4 regions of the Salicibibacter cibarius genome follow, and region 4 is predicted to be linked to each of the others. Evidence: riboswitches for the same ligand, from Rfam matches in the RefSeq annotation. Region 4 holds a riboswitch; each other region holds the start of a gene.

Region 1 (4,709 bases), 1.1 Mb from region 4:
GCAAGCGGCTCGGCAAATCTTTGATCAAGCCCTTAACAATACTCGGCTAGAGAATTATAATCTTTCCCTCGGGAATCTATATTCCCTTTACGCACGTATTTTAATCGACCATGATCATATGGAAACTGCCTTTGATCTTTTCGAAGAAGGCTGGGAAAAGGCTTTGGATCGAACATCACAGAGGGTCATTGCTGAAGGATTATCGATCCTTTGTGTCATTTTGGAAAAATTTGAACGTGCGATAGAGGTGGCTGAGCAAGCATTGCCCCTAGACGGCGAGGAAACGTTTGATGATTGGCCGGTTTATGCGCAATGGTTGCGTGCCATTGGCAACGCCCATCATTGGTCGCTTCTTGGAAAAGCAAAATCACGCTTTCTGAAGTTCATCGATGTTATTGAGGAGAAGGAAGAGAAAGAAGAGCTGCTGAATAGTGTAATGGATGAGTATGACAAAGCCTTTGATCATCAATACTACCGGGTAGCCGAAGTGTTTTTAGCATTGGCGCAAAGAATCGATCCCGCGAATCCGGATATAAAAGAAGATATCAAAGAGATAAAGAAATTGGTTCACCTCGAAAAGCAGATGGATCGTTTGTCCCGTGATGAAAAGATTTATCCGATGGTCATTATTCATGCAGAGAAGCTCTATAGCAATGTTAATGATGATTTAGACGCTGCAATGACACCTTTGCCACCGATCCCCAAGGATTTTGAAGAAGCCGAAGACTGGTATGCGGCAGGGATTCTAAAATTAAAAAAGCAATACCCTGCCGTGTACAATTATTTTAAGTCCAGATGGGACGAGTTATTTGCCGAAACCACCAAGCATTTTAACCGGGAAAGAAAAAGGGCGCTTAAAAAACTGAAGTTGTGAAAAGCAAGGCTTAGGTTATTTTTCTTAAAAACGGAGGAGTACAATGGCTAATACACACGTTTGGCGGGAGGTCTTGGCGGTATTGGAACGAAACCTTTCAAAGCCGGCTTTTCAAACATGGTTGCAGGGTACGACGTTGGAGATCACGAATCATGTGTGGACGATTATGGCAGCGAATGAGTTTGCGGCAGATTGGTTGGAAGACCGTTACGGGAAAGTGATATCCGAGGCAATCCAGGCTGTACACGGAGAGAAGCCAACAATACAATTCAGTTATGATGAACGGAAAGAGGAAGCGCGGGTGGGCGCTGTCGGCACGAACGAGCGACAAGTCACGGAAGGTCGCCTTCAATATATGGAAGAAGAAATGATGGCTATGAGAAAACAAATCCATCGCTTAGAAACAGAGCTAGCTGCTATCAAAAACAGTTAATGGAGAAGGAATAAACGATGAATCTGGGAATTTTGGAACAAATGCCAACCCCAAAAGGTAAGACAGCAGAAGATATCGTCGAAGAGACGCTTTCCTTCGGCCAATACGCGGAGCAACTTGGATACGAACGTTTTTGGTTTGCCGAACATCACGCGACGAAGGGGATGGCATCTAGTTCTCCGGAAATTATGATGGCGGCTTTGGCGAGCCGTACGACGCGTTTGCACGTGGGTAGCGGCGGTATTTTGCTTCCGCAATATAGCGCTTATAAAGTCGCCTCCCAACTCCTGCAATTGCAAGCACTTTTCCCGGGAAGGATTGAAGCGGGCGTGGGACGCTCACCCGGAGGTGGCGAACGGGTTCGATCTGCGCTCGCCGATGGGAAAGAGAATCAGTTAAATGCGTATCCGGAAAAATTGGAAGCTCTCGCTGGATATGTCCGTGGCCAATCGCCACAGGGCGTACGAGCAACACCGAGAACGGAGGCAGCGCCACCAGTTTATTCTCTTGGTCTCGGGGAAAATAGTGCAGAAATCGCCGCCCGTCTCGGTATAGGTTATGTGTACGGGCATTTTATCGATCCCTCGCGCGGAGAAGCAGCCCACGAGGTTTACCGGCAACAATTCACACTTGGCAGCTTGACTGCCCCGCACGCGTTAACCGCTGTTTTCGTCATTTGCGGAGAATCAGACGCACATGCAGAAAAACTAGCCACGAGCCAGGATATGTGGTTGTTGCGAACGGAAAAAGGGTTGGATAGCCGTGTGCCGACCGTAGAAGAGGCGAAAGCGGCTAAAAAAACGGAACGGGATCAACAAAAAATCAGGGAAAATCGCAGGCGTATGATCATTGGCGGTCCGGACACGGTACGGGAACAATTAAGCTATCTTACGGAGCGCTATCACAATGACAAATGGCTGATTCTGACGAATATTCACGACGTCAACGAGAAGCGTCGGTCGTTCGAACGGATCATCTCTCTTTTTTGATCTATGCAAATGACATAGAACCTGATAGACTATTATTCAGAGTTAAATAATTGGTTTTTCTTATAAAGAGAAGCAGAGGGACTGGCCCGCTGACGCTTCAGCAACCCCACGATGGTGGAAGGTGCTAATGCCAGGAAGATAAGAGGATCGCGGCTATAGCCCTCTTTTCTTCGGAAGAGAGGGTTTATTTTTATTAAAGGAGTTTTGGGAAAGATGGCAGAATTGACAGCAAAGCACGCGCCATATCGTGCAGACCATGTAGGGAGCATTCTACGGACTGAGCGTTTGAAGCAAGCGAGGGAAGATCGTGTAGCCGGCGCGATTACGGCTGAACAATTGCGCGAGGTCGAGGATGAAGAAATTTACGCGATTGTGGAAAAACAAAAAGAAGCGGGGCTTACGGCTATTACGGATGGGGAATTCCGCCGCGCCTGGTGGCATCTCGATTTCCTCGAAGGGCTTGACGGGGTGGAAGGATACGAAGCGGAACATGGCTATAAATTTAAAGGTGTGGAAACGAAGCCTTGGCTCGTACGAATCATCGGAGAGCTTGATTTTCCGGAAGATCATCCATTCCTCGAACATTTTCGCTACTTAAAAAGCATCGTCGGCGAAGATCACGTGGCCAAACAAACGATTCCGAGTCCAAGCATGCTTTACGCGGATCATCATTTTGTATCCGGTGTTTATGAGGATCGCGAACGTTTTCGCAAAGATCTCGCGGCCGCATACAAAAAAGCTGTTCATGCTTTTTACGATGCCGGGTGTCGTTACTTGCAATTCGATGATGTTGGTTGGGCGATTCTTATTCCGACCGAAGATGACACGGAAGAGCAAAAACAAGACAAACGAAATAAGCAACAGTGGTATAAAGAGATTATTAATGAGGCGCTTTCGGATCGCCCGGATGATTTAACGGTGACAATGCACATTTGCCGTGGGAATTTCCGTTCCACTTGGTCCATGAGTGGGGCTTATGATCCGGTTGCAAAGACGGTTTTCCAGGAAGTTGAAGTCGATGGTCTTTTTCTGGAATACGATGATGAGCGCTCCGGTTCGTTTGAAGCTTTGCAATATGTAAATCGTGATGACTTAAAAATTGTGCTCGGCATCGTAACATCAAAAACAGGTGAACTTGAAGATAAAGAGGCGTTGAAAAGCCGTATTCGTGAAGCTGAAAAGTATGTACCGCTTGAACAGTTGGCGATCAGTCCCCAATGTGGCTTTGCTTCCACAGAAGAAGGGAATGTTTTATCGGAAGAAGCGCAATGGGCAAAACTGCGCCATATTAAAGAAGTTGCGGACGAGGTTTGGGAAGAGAGCTAAATGGTGGACGAGTAGGGTTGATTTTCTAAAAGAGGATCAGCCTTTTTTCAGACAAATAAAAGAAAACAGCGAGGCTGTCCGATCAGAGGGCTATATCGGACAGTTTCGCTAGATAAAGGTATGGACGTGTCCGGGGAGGAACAAGAGAAGCCAAGTAATCCCTCAACCGGAGGTCGAATTGCTCCGAGAGGAACAAGAGAAGCCAAGTAATCCCTCAGCCGGGTGTCGAGCTGCTCCGAGAGGAACAAGAGAAGCCAAGTAATCCCTCAACCGAATGTCGAGCTGCTCCGAGTGGGACAAGAGAAGCCAAGTAATCCCTCAACCGAATGTCGAGCTGCTCCGAGAGGAACAAGAGAAGCCAAGTAATCCCTCAGCCGGATGTCGAGCTGCTCCGAGTGGGACAAAAAGAATCGTTTTACTGGGAGATGTAAAATCAACGATGTCACTGTGTCATGTCCGGTTTTTTTCTATGCATCGTCGCTTGTTCATAAGCAAAAGCAATCTGAAATAATGTTTCTTCTGAAAACGCCTGTCCCGTAAACGTAATCCCGAAGGGTCGTCCATTTTCATGGTAACCGGCAGGAATGGCGATGGACGGCAGTCCGGCGCGGGCAGCAACATCATAACTACTCGAACTTGGAAAAAGGATAGCATCCAAGTTTTGATTGAATAAAACATTTTCCAGGCTTTGCGGGTCGTCCAAGCCTTCGTCACGGAGTTTCTGAGTGAGATAGCTCACGTTTGATAAACTGTTTTCGACCGACGTTCGAACTCTAAGACGATCATAGCCATATTTATGCAAGTGGGCATGATCCTCATAGGATTGCAAAAACTCGTCAAAGGAACGAAAACCCGTGGAAGGATACGCTCTGGCAAAAAAATTGTTTAGGGAATGTCGGCATTCATAGCTGACAACAGCATCACTATCCCCGCGGTTAATCGCTGGGATCGATACTGGGTCAACCAACGTCACCCCAAGATCTTTTAATGTGACAATCGTTTCTTCATAAAGGGTAAGGTCAATTTGATCGCTCATGCCCGGTTGATAGTCGCGAAAAATACCGATCCGTTTGCCTTGCACACCGTC
Region 2 (4,709 bases), 1.7 Mb from region 4:
AACACGTCACGGTCAATCGGCGCATTTACCGGTCCCCAGTCGATGTCTTCGTGGATCGAAGGTTCATCGACGATAAATTTATCTTTAGGAGAGCGGCCGGTATATGCCCCCGTCGTCGCCGCAAAAGCACCGGCTTTCGTGAGAATGCCCTCATCGCGTGCAAGTGCCCTTTCCACTAATCTAGGCTCGGGAAGATCGAATTCGGCCTGTCTTTGGTTTAAAAGATGATCTAAGGCTGATACAAATGAAACGGTACTCATAATCGGCAAAATCCTTTCTGTGCTAAGCTGAGGGCATGTAATTAAGATTAGATGCAATTAGTATAACACATTTTATCATATAGTCTATACTATTTTTATGTAAAAAATTTGTGTCTGCGAATGAAATGTTACTTGGGAATTTGAAAATCAATCAGACGAGGTTGTCACGTGTGTGTGGAGCACTTTCTCGGAGTTCGAAATCCTGTTTCGTCGTTCGTTTCGGTCACCATGAATCGTGTATGGTGCTGTGCCCGAACACGTATGACACAATGTTTTTCGATCGCCATGCCCCGTTTATGAAGCCCTACACAGATGAACATGTACCTTTCGGTCTCCATAGTGTTTCCGATGACGATCAAATTCACGCATTCTTTGGCACACCTTAATGAAGGTCTCGTCTACAAGCACTGTGTCGATGAGCCGGAGACGCAAAAATATCTATTCCCTCATTTTGGGGATTACATCTCGCTTCCGAGCCCTTTCGAAATAGCGCTATCTTCGTTTGGTGGGGACATTCTGGTCACAAGTAATCCCCCAAACGGATGCCGGGCTACGCTGAGAGGAACAAGTGAACCAAAGTAATCCCTCAAACGGAAGTCAAGCTACGCTGAGAGGAACAAGTGAACCAAAGTAATCCCTCAAACGGATGCCGGGCTACGCTGAGAGGAACAAGTGAACCAAAGTAATCCCTCAAACGGAAGTCAAGCTACGCTGAGAGGAACAAGTGAACCAAAGTAATCCCTCAAACGGATGCCGGGCTACACTGAGAGGAACAAGTGAACCAAAGTAATCCCTCAAACGGAGGTCAAGCTATGCTGAGAGGAACAAGTGAATCAAAGTTTGGGGATGACTAAGTGGAAAGACGAAGCTTATTTCGATTAATAAATTGTTGTACTTTGAGTTTATCCTGACAGCTTAATCCCATATCTTTATTTCTCGACATGACTGTGTTAAAATCATATGGAAATAATGATTGCGACTTTGATGCGGCTGGTATTAAGGTACGCTCTTATCAAGAGTAGGTGGAGGGACAGGCCCTTGGAAGCCCAGCAACCATCCCCGGCGGGGAAAGGTGCCAACCTGGCAAAGCGATCACTGCTTTGCAAGATAAGAGGCGAAAAAGGTGATGAACGATGACCCCTTTTCCCTCGGGAATCAGGGGTTTTTTTAAATCCATCCACTACACATATAGAACAGATCATCGAAGGAGGAGGCACGATGGAAGCGAATGGACGCAGACTTTTTACGTCTGAATCAGTTACGGAAGGCCATCCGGATAAAATTTGTGACCAGATTTCCGATCGGATTCTGGATGAAATATTAAAAAAAGACCCAAATGCCCGCGTTGCTTGTGAGACGGTGGCAAATACAGGAATGATCCTGGTGACAGGGGAGATTACGACGACGACCTATGTCGATATTTCCAAGGTTACTAGGGATACGTTGAAAGATATCGGTTATACACGTGCAAAATTCGGACTTGATGCCGACACGTGTGCAGTGATGACCGCAATTGATGAACAATCGCCCGATATTGCCCAAGGGGTTAACACTGCTTTGGAATCTCGGGAAGGCAAAATGTCCGAGGAAGAAATTGAGGCAATCGGTGCCGGAGACCAAGGCTTAATGTTTGGTTATGCCGATGATGAAACCGAAGAGTATATGCCATTACCGATTTTTTTGGCGCACCAATTGGCCCGGCGTCTGTCAAAAGTGCGAAAAGACGGGACGATTCCTTTTTTGCGTCCGGATGGAAAGACGCAGGTAACAATTGAATACGATGAAGGGAACCGGCCGCTGCGTGTCGATACGATCGTTATTTCCGCACAGCATCAATCGGAAGTGACGATGGCGAAGCTTGAAAAAGAAATAATGGCCAACGTTATCTTGGAAGTGGTTCCGGAGCATTTGATTGACGAAGCAACCAATATTTTTATTAATCCGACCGGCCGATTTGTGATTGGCGGTCCGCAAGGAGATGCAGGGCTTACTGGCAGGAAAATCATCGTAGATACGTATGGCGGCATCGCGCGCCATGGCGGAGGTGCTTTTTCCGGGAAAGACGCGACAAAAGTGGATCGCTCTGCTTCCTATGCAGCCAGGTATGTCGCGAAAAATATTGTTGCCGCCGGACTTGCAAAAAAATGTGAAGTGCAAATTGCTTACGCGATCGGCGTCGCCCGCCCGGTTTCCATTTCCATTGATACGTTTGGAACCGGTAAAGTGAAAGAGAGCATTCTTTTGCAACTCGTGGAGAAACATTTTGATCTTCGTCCGGCCGGTATCATTCATATGCTAGGTTTGCGGCGTCCAATATATGGTAAGACCGCTGCTTACGGCCATTTTGGACGAACGGATGTTGATCTTCCTTGGGAGCGTACCGATAAAGCCGCGTTGCTTAAAGAAGATGCTTTTGTGGCGGAAGCGAAATAAGCGAAAAAATACCGTTGAGAACGTTTCGTTCCAACGGTGTTTTTTGGCTATTAACACTATCAGAAAAGACTTTGACTTTCGCCATCCTTGGCGATAAGTCAAGTTTTTCTAAAAGGCCCAGTCCCCGTTTCGGAAAACGGGCTCTTGTGTGCCGTCTTTATGAATGCCGTCGATGTCCATATCCGCATCTCCGACCATAAAATCAACATGGGTGATGCTTGTATTTAGGCCCTTTTCCTCCAATTCTTCTTTTTCCATGTCCTTGCCGCCTTCAATGTTGAACGCGTAGGCACTCCCTAAAGCGAGATGATTGGAGGCATTCTCATCGAACAGCGTGTTAAAGAAAATAATGTTTGTGTCTGAAATGGGGGAACGGTGTGGGACAAGGGCAACTTCTCCGATATAAGAAGCACCGTCATCGCCTTCCAGCAATCGTTGCAACGTTTCTTCGCCTTCTTTTGCTTCAAAATCGATCACTTTCCCGTTTTCAAACGTTAACGTAAAGTCGCTGATCAAGGTTCCCCCATAGTTGAGTGGTTTTTTACTGGAAACTTTTCCGTTTACGCCTTTTTTCTTAGCGGCAGTAAAAACTTCTTCGGTCGGGATGTTGGCGACGAAGTTTACGCCTGCTTTGCTGACGCTTCCACCGGACGCCCAGAGGTGCGTTTCAGGGAGTTCAATCGTCAAATCGGTTCCTTCCGCTGTATAGTGCAGAGCGTGGAAATGTTTAGTGTTTAGGGCTTCCATTTTTTCGTCCAACGTTTTCAGATGCTCCTGCCAAGCAGTAACAGCGTCGGGTTCGTTCACCCGGGTTGCGTCAAATATCGCTTGCCAGAGTTTGGAGACGGCCTCTTCCCCTTCAGCTTCCGGAAATACTCTTTCTGCCCATTTTACGGAAGGCACGGCAACGATGGACCAACTCACTTTGTCCGATTGAATGTAGCTCCGAAACCCTTCCATCGCTTTCCCGCTCGTTTTATTGGCAGTAGAAACTCTTTCAGGGTCAATCCCTTTCAGCAAGTCGGGATCACCGCCGGTAATGGTTAAAAAAGCGGCGTTATTTTCCGCTTCCTCTTCCATTGCCCGCGCGTGCCAGTCCGGAAATTCGGAAAACGCTTCTTCGGGAGCAAGCTCAAATTTTAAGCGTGTAAGTTCTTCATCGCTCCAATCGACACGAACGTGTTTTGCGCCTGCTTCGTATGCTTTTTTCGCCACGATGCGAACGAAATCAGCGGCAAACAATGGCGAACGTATGAAGAGTGTTTGCCCTTTTTGAATGTTAACGCCGACGTTTAAAGCGATATCTGCATAGCTTTCGATTTGCTCTTGGAATGTCGTCATCTGTTACCCTCTTTTCTATGTATTTTTTTACGTTTGCCTTGATGCTTTTGCATAGGTTTTCCCGCGCGCTACGTATGCTTCGCGCACACGTTTCATTTCCTCGAGATCATCCTCATTTAGGTCACGAACGACTCGTGCCGGGCTTCCCATCGCGAGTGTGCGCGGCGGGATTTTCGTTCCGGGTGTGACGAGTGCGCCTGCGGCGACAAACGCTTCTTCACCAACTTCGGCACCATCGAGCACTGTTGCTTTCATGCCGATCAATGCTTTTTGCCGGATCGTGCATCCGTGTAACACAACTTGATGCCCGGCGGAAACATCATCTTCAATAGTTAAAGGTTGTGCAGGACTTTGATGAAGCATGCATTGATCCTGTATATTGACGCGATCGCCAATAACGGTTGGGGCGACATCGCCCCGAATCACCGTGTGAAACCATATGCTGCTGTCACTCCCAATCGATACATCGCCGGTGACGACAACACCATCGGCGATATAACAGCTTTTTGCAATTTCGGGGAGTCTATCATCATACGGATAGATGATCATTATGCTTGCCTCCTTTGCTATGTGTGAGAAGGGTTTCCCCCTTCAGTTGATTATATCAGAAATGGAAAATACATACCTTTCACATATTTTTTGGCGTGAAAAAGCTGTCGACATATGGTGTAATAA
Region 3 (4,709 bases), 1.8 Mb from region 4:
TGTAATGACTTCGATCGACCAATCGAGTGTTTTCGGCTCGCGACCCATCCGTTTCATATAATCGAGATAGCGTCCTTCATACGCAACCCTTACCATTTCTGCCGAAGTTCTTGCGATGTGTAATAATTCAACAGTTGCTTCATCTACGTTGCGTTCATATAGGCAAAAATTAAAATACATGTAAGCGCTCGTTGCCGTTTGTACGTCGTACGTTTGCTTGTTATCACGTTGATACAAGCACGTTGGCGGTAAAATAAATTCATCGTCAAGGTGCTCAGTGATCCGGATATTATTATGAAGCTCGAGATTGAGTTGAGAAGCGAGTGATGTCGGATTCAATCCCGTCAGCGTATCACCGACGTGGCTTTCTTTACCGGCGATATAAAAACAAGGCAGGATTTTTCCACACGCGCCCGTGTACATGTAACGTGTATTATCCCCCTCATATTCTGGGGCGATATAATCGTCGTTGATGGCAGCGATGTAGCGGAGCCCTTTTTCTGTTTGTAGATGTCGAAGCTCTGTAACGGCTGCCGTCATGCCCGCGTGCTCGCTTTCTTCGTCAGCGCTGATGAGCAGGAGTATATTGCCGTATGGACGCTCGTCTTCCGCGTATCGAAGCAGGTTTACGAGATGAACGGCAATTCCGCTTTTCATGTCCGTCGCGCCTCGCCCGAACAACCACTCGCCGGATGCGGCATCTTCCCGTATTTCTGTATTATTTGTTTCTTCGGAAAAATAGGCGAGCAATGCCTTCGGATCGAATGCTTGCGCACTTAAAGAGCCGTAATCTTCAATGCCCACCGTGTCATAATGGGCGTGATAAATAATCGTATCTTTTGCATGCGCCGTCCCCGGCAAAAAAGCGAAAACATTTCTGCGTTCATCATTTGGAATCGTTTGTAGCCAGACGTGTTCCGGGTGTTTTTGGAAGTATGGGAACGAACGAATAAGCTTATGTATATAATTGGGTATTTCGATTTCCCCCATGCCTCCGTTCGTGCTATCCATGGAGACGAGCGTCGTCGTTAACCATTCGGCCTGTGCCTCTTCACGCAAAGATGATAGCTGCTCGTACATCGTGCAAAACTCCTCTCGATGACTTTTCTACATCTTATTGTAACGTGGCAATTTTGATAATAATAGTTTTTCGTGTGGTGCCAAATAAAGGAGGCGCGCCAGAAATTCGTTTCCCCGACGGCGCCTTCTATTTCTTTTTCAGGAAAAACACGACCGCTGCTGCTATTATCAGTAAAGGTACCAGTACAGGGGATAAACCGATCATGACTACGACCAAACCGGAAAAAAAGGAAACCAGCACATTGATTGTATCCGTGAAAAGGCTGGTTGCTTGCCCCCATGTATTCAATGATTGTCGGTCTTGTAAGGTGGATGCAGCCATCTCTTGCATGTCAATGTTCACCGTAGAATAGGCGACGTTATTTTCCAAATAATTCATGCGCCCCTCGATTTGTTCGATTTCTTCTTGGGTGGTAGCCAGGTCATCGGAAATATCAAGGAGATCTTCCGTGTTTTCTGCCTCTTCCATAAACGTCAGTAGACGCTCTTCCACAGTTTCCTGGGATTGGAGGCGTGATTCCAAGTCAACATATTCTTCTGTGACATCATCTCCGTAAGTGGAACGTTCCAACACTTCTGTCCCCATGGCTTCCAATTCATCCAGAAATGGAGTGAAGTTTTCTTGAGGAATCCGTACGGAAAACGTCCCACTCTGATTTTCATTATCATGGTCATGGACAGTAGATTCAACGACGTAGCCGTCCATGTGTTCCACGTGCTCTTCAATTTGACGTTGGGCCTCATTGAATTCATCCACTTCAATAGCGATGTCTCCATTGTAAATAATCATTTGGTCGGACATATCAACGTCTGTTATATCTTCCGAGCCGTCGCCCGTTTCTTCATCACTCGTTGCAACCTCGCCTTCGGAATCTCCCGCGTCGTCTGCTTCTTCCACTGCAATTTCGGCTTCATCATCACTATGCGTGTCCGCTCGCTCCTGTTGAGCCGTTTCATCATCATTGCATCCCGCGGTTACGATCACTACAAGAAAAATCAATGAATAATAAAAGATTCGGCTACCGATAATGCCCCTCCCCTTTGTGTATCTTTTCTAACTTAGACGCATGGCAAGTGTTTAATGTTACAAAATATTGAACTAATGCGGGAAACCACAGTCGTTGACAGCCTGTAAAGCCGGTGCTAAAATAAATGCATTCATAGACTGCTATTCTTATCTGGAGAGGTGGAGGGACTGGCCCGATGAAGCCCGGCAACCGGTAATGGCGATTACAAAGGTGCCAATTCCTGCAAGGTGTTCATCCTTGGAAGATGAGACAGAAATGATGCGTAACCTTTCTGCTCATCGTAGGGCAAAAGGTTTATTTTTTTGATGAAAAAATACTGAACTTATCAGGATAGTAGAGATAAAAAGAAAGGAGGTTCATTCGCTGATACATCTGAATAACGTCTCGAAAACGTTTCAATTAAAAGGACAATCCATCGAAGCGGTAAAAGAGATTAATCTGGATATTGAAAAGGGAGAGGTTTTCGGAATTGTTGGTTACAGCGGTGCAGGGAAAAGCACACTCGTACGTCTCTTTAATCGACTGGAAACGCCCACGAACGGCACTTTAAAAATTGCAGATCGTGAAATGTTGCATCTATCCAATCGGGACTTGAGGGGCGCAAGACAAGAAATCAGCATGATCTTTCAACATTTTAACCTCTTGTGGTCTCGAACCGTTCGTGAAAACATTGCTTTCCCCCTTGAAGTTGCCGGTGTTTCAAAATCAAAACGCTACGAGCGTGTGGAAGAGTTGATCGAACTCGTTGGTTTAAAAGGACGGGAAGCATCTTATCCTTCGCAACTGAGCGGCGGGCAGAAACAACGGGTCGGTATCGCCCGAGCACTCGCCAATGAGCCGAAAGTGCTTTTGTGTGATGAGGCGACTTCCGCACTTGATCCGCGAACGACCGGAGCGATTCTCGATTTGCTCCACGATATTAATCAAAAATTAGGGCTCACGATTGTCATCATCACCCATGAAATGCAAGTGGTTCAAAAAATTTGTTCGCGTGTTGCTGTTATGGAGGGTGGCAGGATTGTTGAGCTAGGCAATGTATTGGATGTCTTTCGGCATCCTCAACAAGAGATTACGAAAACATTCGTGAAACAAGTCACCGACCCGGAAGATTCCAATGAAGCCATTGAAGAGCAGCTCAAGCGGGAAAAGGGTACCGTCATTCGCTTGACGTTTGTCGGGAACGATGCAGAAAAACCGGTCGTATCCGAATTGATCCGCTCGTTTGGCGTAACGGTGAATATTTTGCAAGGAAATATTGCCAAAACACAACACGGGAGTTATGGCAGTTTGTACGTTTCCATCGAAGGGGATGAAGCGCAACTGAAAGAAGCTATTCAATTTCTTCACGGCCACCGGGTGGAAGCAGAGGTGATTGCCGATGCTTGAAAACGTTGATTGGGGAAACATGCTGGAAGCCACGTGGGAGACCCTCTATATGAGTGGGATCGCGATCGTGTTTACTTTTTTCCTTGGCATTATACTCGGGCTCATTCTTTTCTTATCTTCAAAAGGACAACTTTGGGAAAATAACACTGTAAACATTGTCACTACTGGATTTGTGAATATTTTCCGTTCCGTGCCATTCATCATTTTAATTATTTTGCTCATTCCGTTTACGAATGTGGTGATGGGAACAATGCTTGGACCGAACGCTGCTTTACCAGCACTCGTGATCGGTTCCGCGGCCTTTTATGCCCGCCTAGTGGAAATCGGTTTGCGTGAGGTGGATAAAGGTGTCGTGGAGGCGGCCAGATCGATGGGCGCGAACCAAAGGCAAATCATCTTCAAAGTGTTTATTCCGGAATCGTTGCCTGCGCTCGTGTCCGGCGTTACGGTCACCGCGATATTGCTCGTCAGCTATACGGCGATGGCTGGTGTCATCGGCGCCGGTGGTTTAGGGGATCTGGCGTTTCGTGACGGTTTTCAGCGCAATAGCACGGATGTGACGATCGTTGCGACGATCATCATCTCAGTCATCGTTTTTATTATTCAAGGCATCGGGGATGTCGTCACGCGTAAAATTGATAAAAGATAACAAAAGGGGAGAATCAAATTGAATAAGTTTTATAAACTGATTGCTTTAGGAACATTGACAACCGCCCTTGTCGCCTGCGGGGCAGATGAGGAAGACGGCGATGAAGCGGAAGAAGGTGAAAACACCGAAGCCGCGGATGATGAAGAACCATCTGAATTAGTCGTTGGTGCCACAAACGTCCCTCACGCTGAAATTCTTGAGTTTGCGGAAGACCTTCTCGAAGAAGAGGGGGTTGATATGCAAATCGAAACGTTCAATGATTATGTCATTCCTAACGAAGCGTTGGATAACGGTGATTTAGATGCTAATTTTTATCAACATATCCCGTTTCTTGAAGATCACATTGACGAGTTCGGGTTTGATTTCGTTGATGTTGGCGGTGTTCATATCGAGCCGATCGGCGTATACAGCCAAGATTACGACAGTCTCGATGAATTGCCGGAAGGCGCGACCATCCTTATGAGTGATTCCGTTGCGGATCATGGCCGTGTCTTGACGATGTTCGAAGAGGAAGGCTTGATCGAATTGGCGGAAGGGGAAGGGGTCGAAGCGACGTTGGACGATAT
Region 4 (4,709 bases):
TTAGCGGGGGTTAGGCGCTAAGGTCTTGTTCTTAAAATTATTTCGAAAGAGGGGAAGTAACTATCTGATGACCAAGTGTAGAATTAGACTTTACATAAAAGATAACGTAGAATAAAAAGCAAACAAATGTTTCTGATGTATATGACCTTGGAAAACTATCGGAAGGAGGGTTTGGTGATGAATAGAGTTAGAACTTTGTCACACAAGATTACAAACCATTCACGCATCTTCGATGCAACACTAGATATCTACAACGACGCACTGGCTTTTATAATCGAAGTCATAGAAAAAGGATTCGATACTCTTGGTGAGATGACGACGAAGTCTATCACTGTTGCGGTGGAAAAACTCATTCATACGACTAAATCAAACCCTTCTCCGAAGTGCCGGGCGTTTAATGTTCGGTTTTATAAGTTTCCTTCGTATTTCCGAAGAGAAGGCAATCGCTCTTTCTGAAGGGAGAAATTTTAAAAAGAGTCCTCCGAGGTTGCAATTAAAACAGAAGGCGTTTCCGGTGTTTTATCGAGGAAATATGTTTGAGAGAACATCAGAGACACGGCCCAAATCAAAATATTTCATAACAATGATTGGGTATGGATTGATATCGCATTTAAGGAACAAGACCTATATAAACGTGGGGTTTGGGATTTGGAGAGAAAACAATCCTACACTTGTTAAGGTCGGGAAGAAGTATTTCCTTAACTTCAGCTATCAATCAAAAGTGGCATTAAATAAAACCAAAATTATTGACCAAAAAGTATGCGCAGTAGACTTAGGGATTAACAACTCTGCAGTTTGTTCCGTCATGGATGTAAACGGCACTGTCTTGGCTCGGGAGTTTATTAACCAGCTAAAAGAAAAAAGACCGGTTATATACGTTGACGAACAAACTACGTAAAGCACAACGGACGTCTGGTTGGATTGTAGCGCCGAATTTTTGGAGAAAAATCAATGGGGTTCAAAAACACATCGTGAATGATACGTCGCAGAAAATAGTGACATTTGCAAGTGAAAACAATTGCGATGTCATTGTATTCGAATTCCTGGACAAAATGAAGACGGTGAAAGGGTATTGGGGCGCGAAAAAACTTCGTTTTAAGCTCCGTTACTGGCGAAAGAAAGGGATTCTCAAAACAAGGTAACGGAGATGGCGCACTATCTTAGTATGCGCATATTAAGAGTGAATGCTCGTAATACGAGTAAATTGGCATTTGATGGTTCCGGAAAAGTGGAACGCAATGGCAAAAAAGACCTTGCCACGTTTACAACAGGCAAAGTCTATCATGCCGATTTATCGGGGTCATATAATATCGGCGCACGATATTTTGTTCGTGGCATTCAAAAAACCATTTCTGAAAAGCGATGGTTGTCCCTTCAGGCAAAAGTTCCTGGTTTGGCAAAAAGGACATATACAACCTTATCTTCATTAATTAGCCTTACGAAAGCATTAGAGTCGCCGAAGGTGGCTTAACCGCTTTTGTTTGTGCCGTATTTAAGATAAGGGATGCTCCATCAAAATCTTTGATTTAGTTGAAGAGGTTCACACATGACGGAAATTCCTGTACAATAATGAGACAGTAAAATAATAATAATGTTCTTATCAAGAGAGACGGAGGGAAAGGTCCAAAGATGTCTCAGCAACCAGCTCCCCGGAGTCAGGTGCTACTTCCTTCGGAACGGTGGTTCCGGGCGATAAGAAGATGCATTCATCGGTGGCAATGCTTTCTTCTTATTCGATACACAAGAAGAGGGCATTTTTTATTTTTTCTAAACTTACATGTGCAGTAGCTGGGAAAGGAGAAGGGATGATGGAGAGGACATATACGAAGGAGACAAAGCTTGTGCAATCAGGCAACCGCAGAGATGAACGTACCGGTGCCGTCAATGCGCCGATTTACATGAGCACGGCTTTTGAGCATACGGGTGTCGGTGAATCAACAGGCTATGATTATGCCCGTACCGGAAACCCTACGCGTGAGGTGCTTGAAGAGGCGATCGCCGAATTGGAAGGGGGAAGGCATGGCTTTGCCTGCAGTTCCGGTATGGCGGCGATTCAAGCTGTGCTCAGTTTGTTTTCTCAAGGAGACGAAATCATCGCTTCCATGGATTTGTATGGCGGCACATACCGATTGTTTCGCCAATACTGGCCGCAATGGGGGGTCGACGTTCATTATGTTGACCCGCGAGACTTGCAATCCGTTGAGCAAATGATTGAAAAGAATACGAAAGCGTTGTTTATTGAAACGCCGACAAATCCTCTAATGCAGGAAGCGGATTTAGATGCACTCAGTCAAATAGCCGAGGAACATAATTTGCTCATGATTGTTGACAACACGTTTTACACCCCGTTATTGCAAAGGCCTATTGAATTTGGCGCGGATATTGTGATTCATAGCGCCACTAAATATTTGGGCGGCCATAATGATATCGTGGCAGGGCTCGTCGTTACTGATGATGAAGCGTTAGGGGAGCGTCTTTTCAATATTCAAAATGGGATTGGGATGACACTCGGAGCTTTTGACTCCTGGCTGCTACTTCGCGGAATGAAAACGCTGGCGCTAAGAATGGAAAAACATCAACAAAATGCCCGCGCGGTTTGTGAAATGTTAAAAAAACATCCGCTTATCACGGAAGTCCTCTATACGGGCAAAGGAGGAATGCTTTCGTTTAAAGTTCAGGACGAGAAGCTCGTCGACCCATTGCTTCGCCATTTGCGGCTCGTCACATTTGCCGAAAGTCTGGGCGGCGTCGAAAGTTTAATGACGTATCCGAGTGTTCAAACCCACGCGGATATTCCCGAAAACGTTCGGATTAAAAACGGCGTGACGAATGAATTAATGCGTTTATCTTGCGGCATTGAAAATCACGAAGATATCATTGCCGATATTGAATGGGCCCTACAGGAAGCTGGACGCGCGATCCAAGTATAGCCATGGCGAAAAGAGAGAGAGGGATGAAGGTGAAGTTTCTGGAAAAATTGAAAGATGAGATTTTAATCGGAGATGGGGCGATCGGTACTTTGTTGTACAACCGGGGGTATAGCGGTTCGATCGAAGATGCCAATCGCCGCGCAGAAGATATGGTTGTATCCGCACATCAAGAATATATTGAAGCGGGCGCAAATGTTATTCAATCGAACACGTATGCAGCTAATCAGCTTAAATTGGATAATTATGGATTGGGACAGGAAGCAGCTCGAATTAATACCCTGGGAGTGCGCCTGGCAAAAGAGGCGGCGAACGGCAAGAAAGAAGTATATGTAGCAGGGACCATCGGCGGGATTCGTGATGGAAGAGCAAGTTCTTTCACCAATCAAGACATAAAGAAAGCGACCCAATCACAAGCTGAAGCGCTTATGGCCGAGGATCCAGATGTCATCCTTTTGGAGACGTACTATGATCTACACGAACTTATTCAAGCGGTGCGGATCATTAAACGGTTATCGCCGGACATGCCGGTGATCGGGAACGTTTCATTAGGAGATGTGGGTGTTTTGCACGGAGGGATTCCCATCAATGATGCTCTCTTGCGCTTGTTGAATGAAGGTGCGGACGTTGTTGGGATTAATTGCCGGATGGGTCCTGCCCAAACGATTGCATCATTGGAAGAAGTTTCCGTTCCGGAAGGGACGTATCTCTCCGCCTATCCGAATGCGAGCTTGCCAGGCATTCAAGATGGCCGTCTCGTTTACCAGTCAAACCCGGATTATTTTAAAAACCAAGCAGAGGAGTTTCGGAATCAAGGGGTGCGCTTACTGGGCGGTTGCTGTGGCACAACGCCGGAACATATCCGTTCCTTTAAGGATAAATTGCAACACCAAGCTCCTATTGTAAAGGCGCGTGCGAAAGGGTCAACGGTGCGCGAACAAGCTTCGGCGGAAGTCGGAAATACCATTCAACTGGATAAAGAGGATCCTTCCATTATCGTGGAACTTGATCCGCCCAAGTCACTGACGAAAATCGATACATTTATACAAGGGGCGAAGGCGCTCCACGAAGCAGGGGCCGATGCGGTTACGCTCGCGGATAATTCCTTGGCCACTTCACGTATCGATAACCTTGCCGCGTCCACGTTAATCAAGCAACAGGCAGGCGCTCATCCTTTGCTACATATTGCCTGCCGGGATCGGAATTTAATCGGCATGCAATCGCACTTGCTTGGATTACATGCTTTGGGAATCAGAGATGTGCTCGCGGTAACCGGCGACCCGACGAAGGTGGGGGATTTTCCGGGAGCCACGTCAGTATATGACCTTACCTCTTTTGACCTCATCCGGTTAATTAAGTCCATGAATGAAGGTTTCAGCCAATCCGGGCGCCCGTTAGGGTTACAAACGCAGTTTACCGTCGGTGCCGCTTTCAACCCAAATGTAAGTTCCATGGAAAAAGCCGTGAAACGGTTGGAGAAAAAAATCGTGGCCGGTGCTGATTTCGTAATGACCCAGCCGATCTACGATGTAGAAACTTTGCAACGTCTGAAAGAAGCGACTGCCCATTTGGATATTCCTATTTACATTGGCATTATGCCTTTAATCAACGAGCGAAATGCTGAATTCTTGCACAATGAAGTCCCGGGCATTCAACTTACGGAGCAGGTGCGGGAGCGAATGGCTGCTTGCAGGGGAGACGTCCAAAGAGGAGAAGAAGAAGGGTTGGCAATCGCAAAAGAATTGCAAGTCGCCAGTCTTGACTTGTTTGGCCGTCTATACT

The links. A riboswitch is a leader RNA that binds a small molecule or an ion and turns the genes downstream of it on or off. The one in region 4 is predicted to bind S-adenosylmethionine.
Region 1: it holds a riboswitch for S-adenosylmethionine, as region 4 does, so the genes downstream of both, HUG15_RS04650 (5-methyltetrahydropteroyltriglutamate--homocysteine S-methyltransferase) here and HUG15_RS10810 (methionine biosynthesis PLP-dependent protein) in region 4, are expected to answer to the same signal.
Region 2: it holds a riboswitch for S-adenosylmethionine, as region 4 does, so the genes downstream of both, metK (methionine adenosyltransferase) here and HUG15_RS10810 (methionine biosynthesis PLP-dependent protein) in region 4, are expected to answer to the same signal.
Region 3: it holds a riboswitch for S-adenosylmethionine, as region 4 does, so the genes downstream of both, HUG15_RS19450 (methionine ABC transporter ATP-binding protein) here and HUG15_RS10810 (methionine biosynthesis PLP-dependent protein) in region 4, are expected to answer to the same signal.

Annotation. Positions count from the first base shown of each region.
Region 1 covers NZ_CP054705.1:910,482-915,190, forward strand. Annotated here, with positions in the region: gene HUG15_RS04635 (DnaJ domain-containing protein) at 1-874, shown strand, start outside; gene HUG15_RS04640 (DnaA N-terminal domain-containing protein) at 918-1,307, shown strand; gene HUG15_RS04645 (LLM class flavin-dependent oxidoreductase) at 1,325-2,296, shown strand; SAM riboswitch class I at 2,354-2,441, shown strand; gene HUG15_RS04650 (5-methyltetrahydropteroyltriglutamate--homocysteine S-methyltransferase) at 2,510-3,622, shown strand; gene HUG15_RS04655 (amidase family protein) at 4,065-4,709, opposite strand, start outside.
Region 2 covers NZ_CP054705.1:3,730,655-3,735,363, reverse strand. Annotated here, with positions in the region: gene pckA (phosphoenolpyruvate carboxykinase (ATP)) at 1-260, opposite strand, end outside; SAM riboswitch class I at 1,267-1,374, shown strand; gene metK (methionine adenosyltransferase) at 1,479-2,693, shown strand; gene HUG15_RS18820 (aminopeptidase) at 2,802-4,034, opposite strand; gene HUG15_RS18815 (gamma carbonic anhydrase) at 4,062-4,580, opposite strand.
Region 3 covers NZ_CP054705.1:3,857,186-3,861,894, reverse strand. Annotated here, with positions in the region: gene HUG15_RS19460 (M20/M25/M40 family metallo-hydrolase) at 1-1,080, opposite strand, end outside; gene HUG15_RS19455 (DUF4349 domain-containing protein) at 1,208-2,065, opposite strand; SAM riboswitch class I at 2,252-2,359, shown strand; gene HUG15_RS19450 (methionine ABC transporter ATP-binding protein) at 2,472-3,494, shown strand; gene HUG15_RS19445 (methionine ABC transporter permease) at 3,487-4,143, shown strand; gene HUG15_RS19440 (MetQ/NlpA family ABC transporter substrate-binding protein) at 4,162-4,709, shown strand, end outside.
Region 4 covers NZ_CP054705.1:2,054,438-2,059,146, forward strand. Annotated here, with positions in the region: gene HUG15_RS23035 (hypothetical protein) at 178-456, shown strand; gene HUG15_RS23040 (hypothetical protein) at 515-898, shown strand; gene HUG15_RS23045 (hypothetical protein) at 1,148-1,471, shown strand; SAM riboswitch class I at 1,595-1,699, shown strand; gene HUG15_RS10810 (methionine biosynthesis PLP-dependent protein) at 1,806-2,930, shown strand; gene HUG15_RS10815 (bifunctional homocysteine S-methyltransferase/methylenetetrahydrofolate reductase) at 2,960-4,709, shown strand, end outside.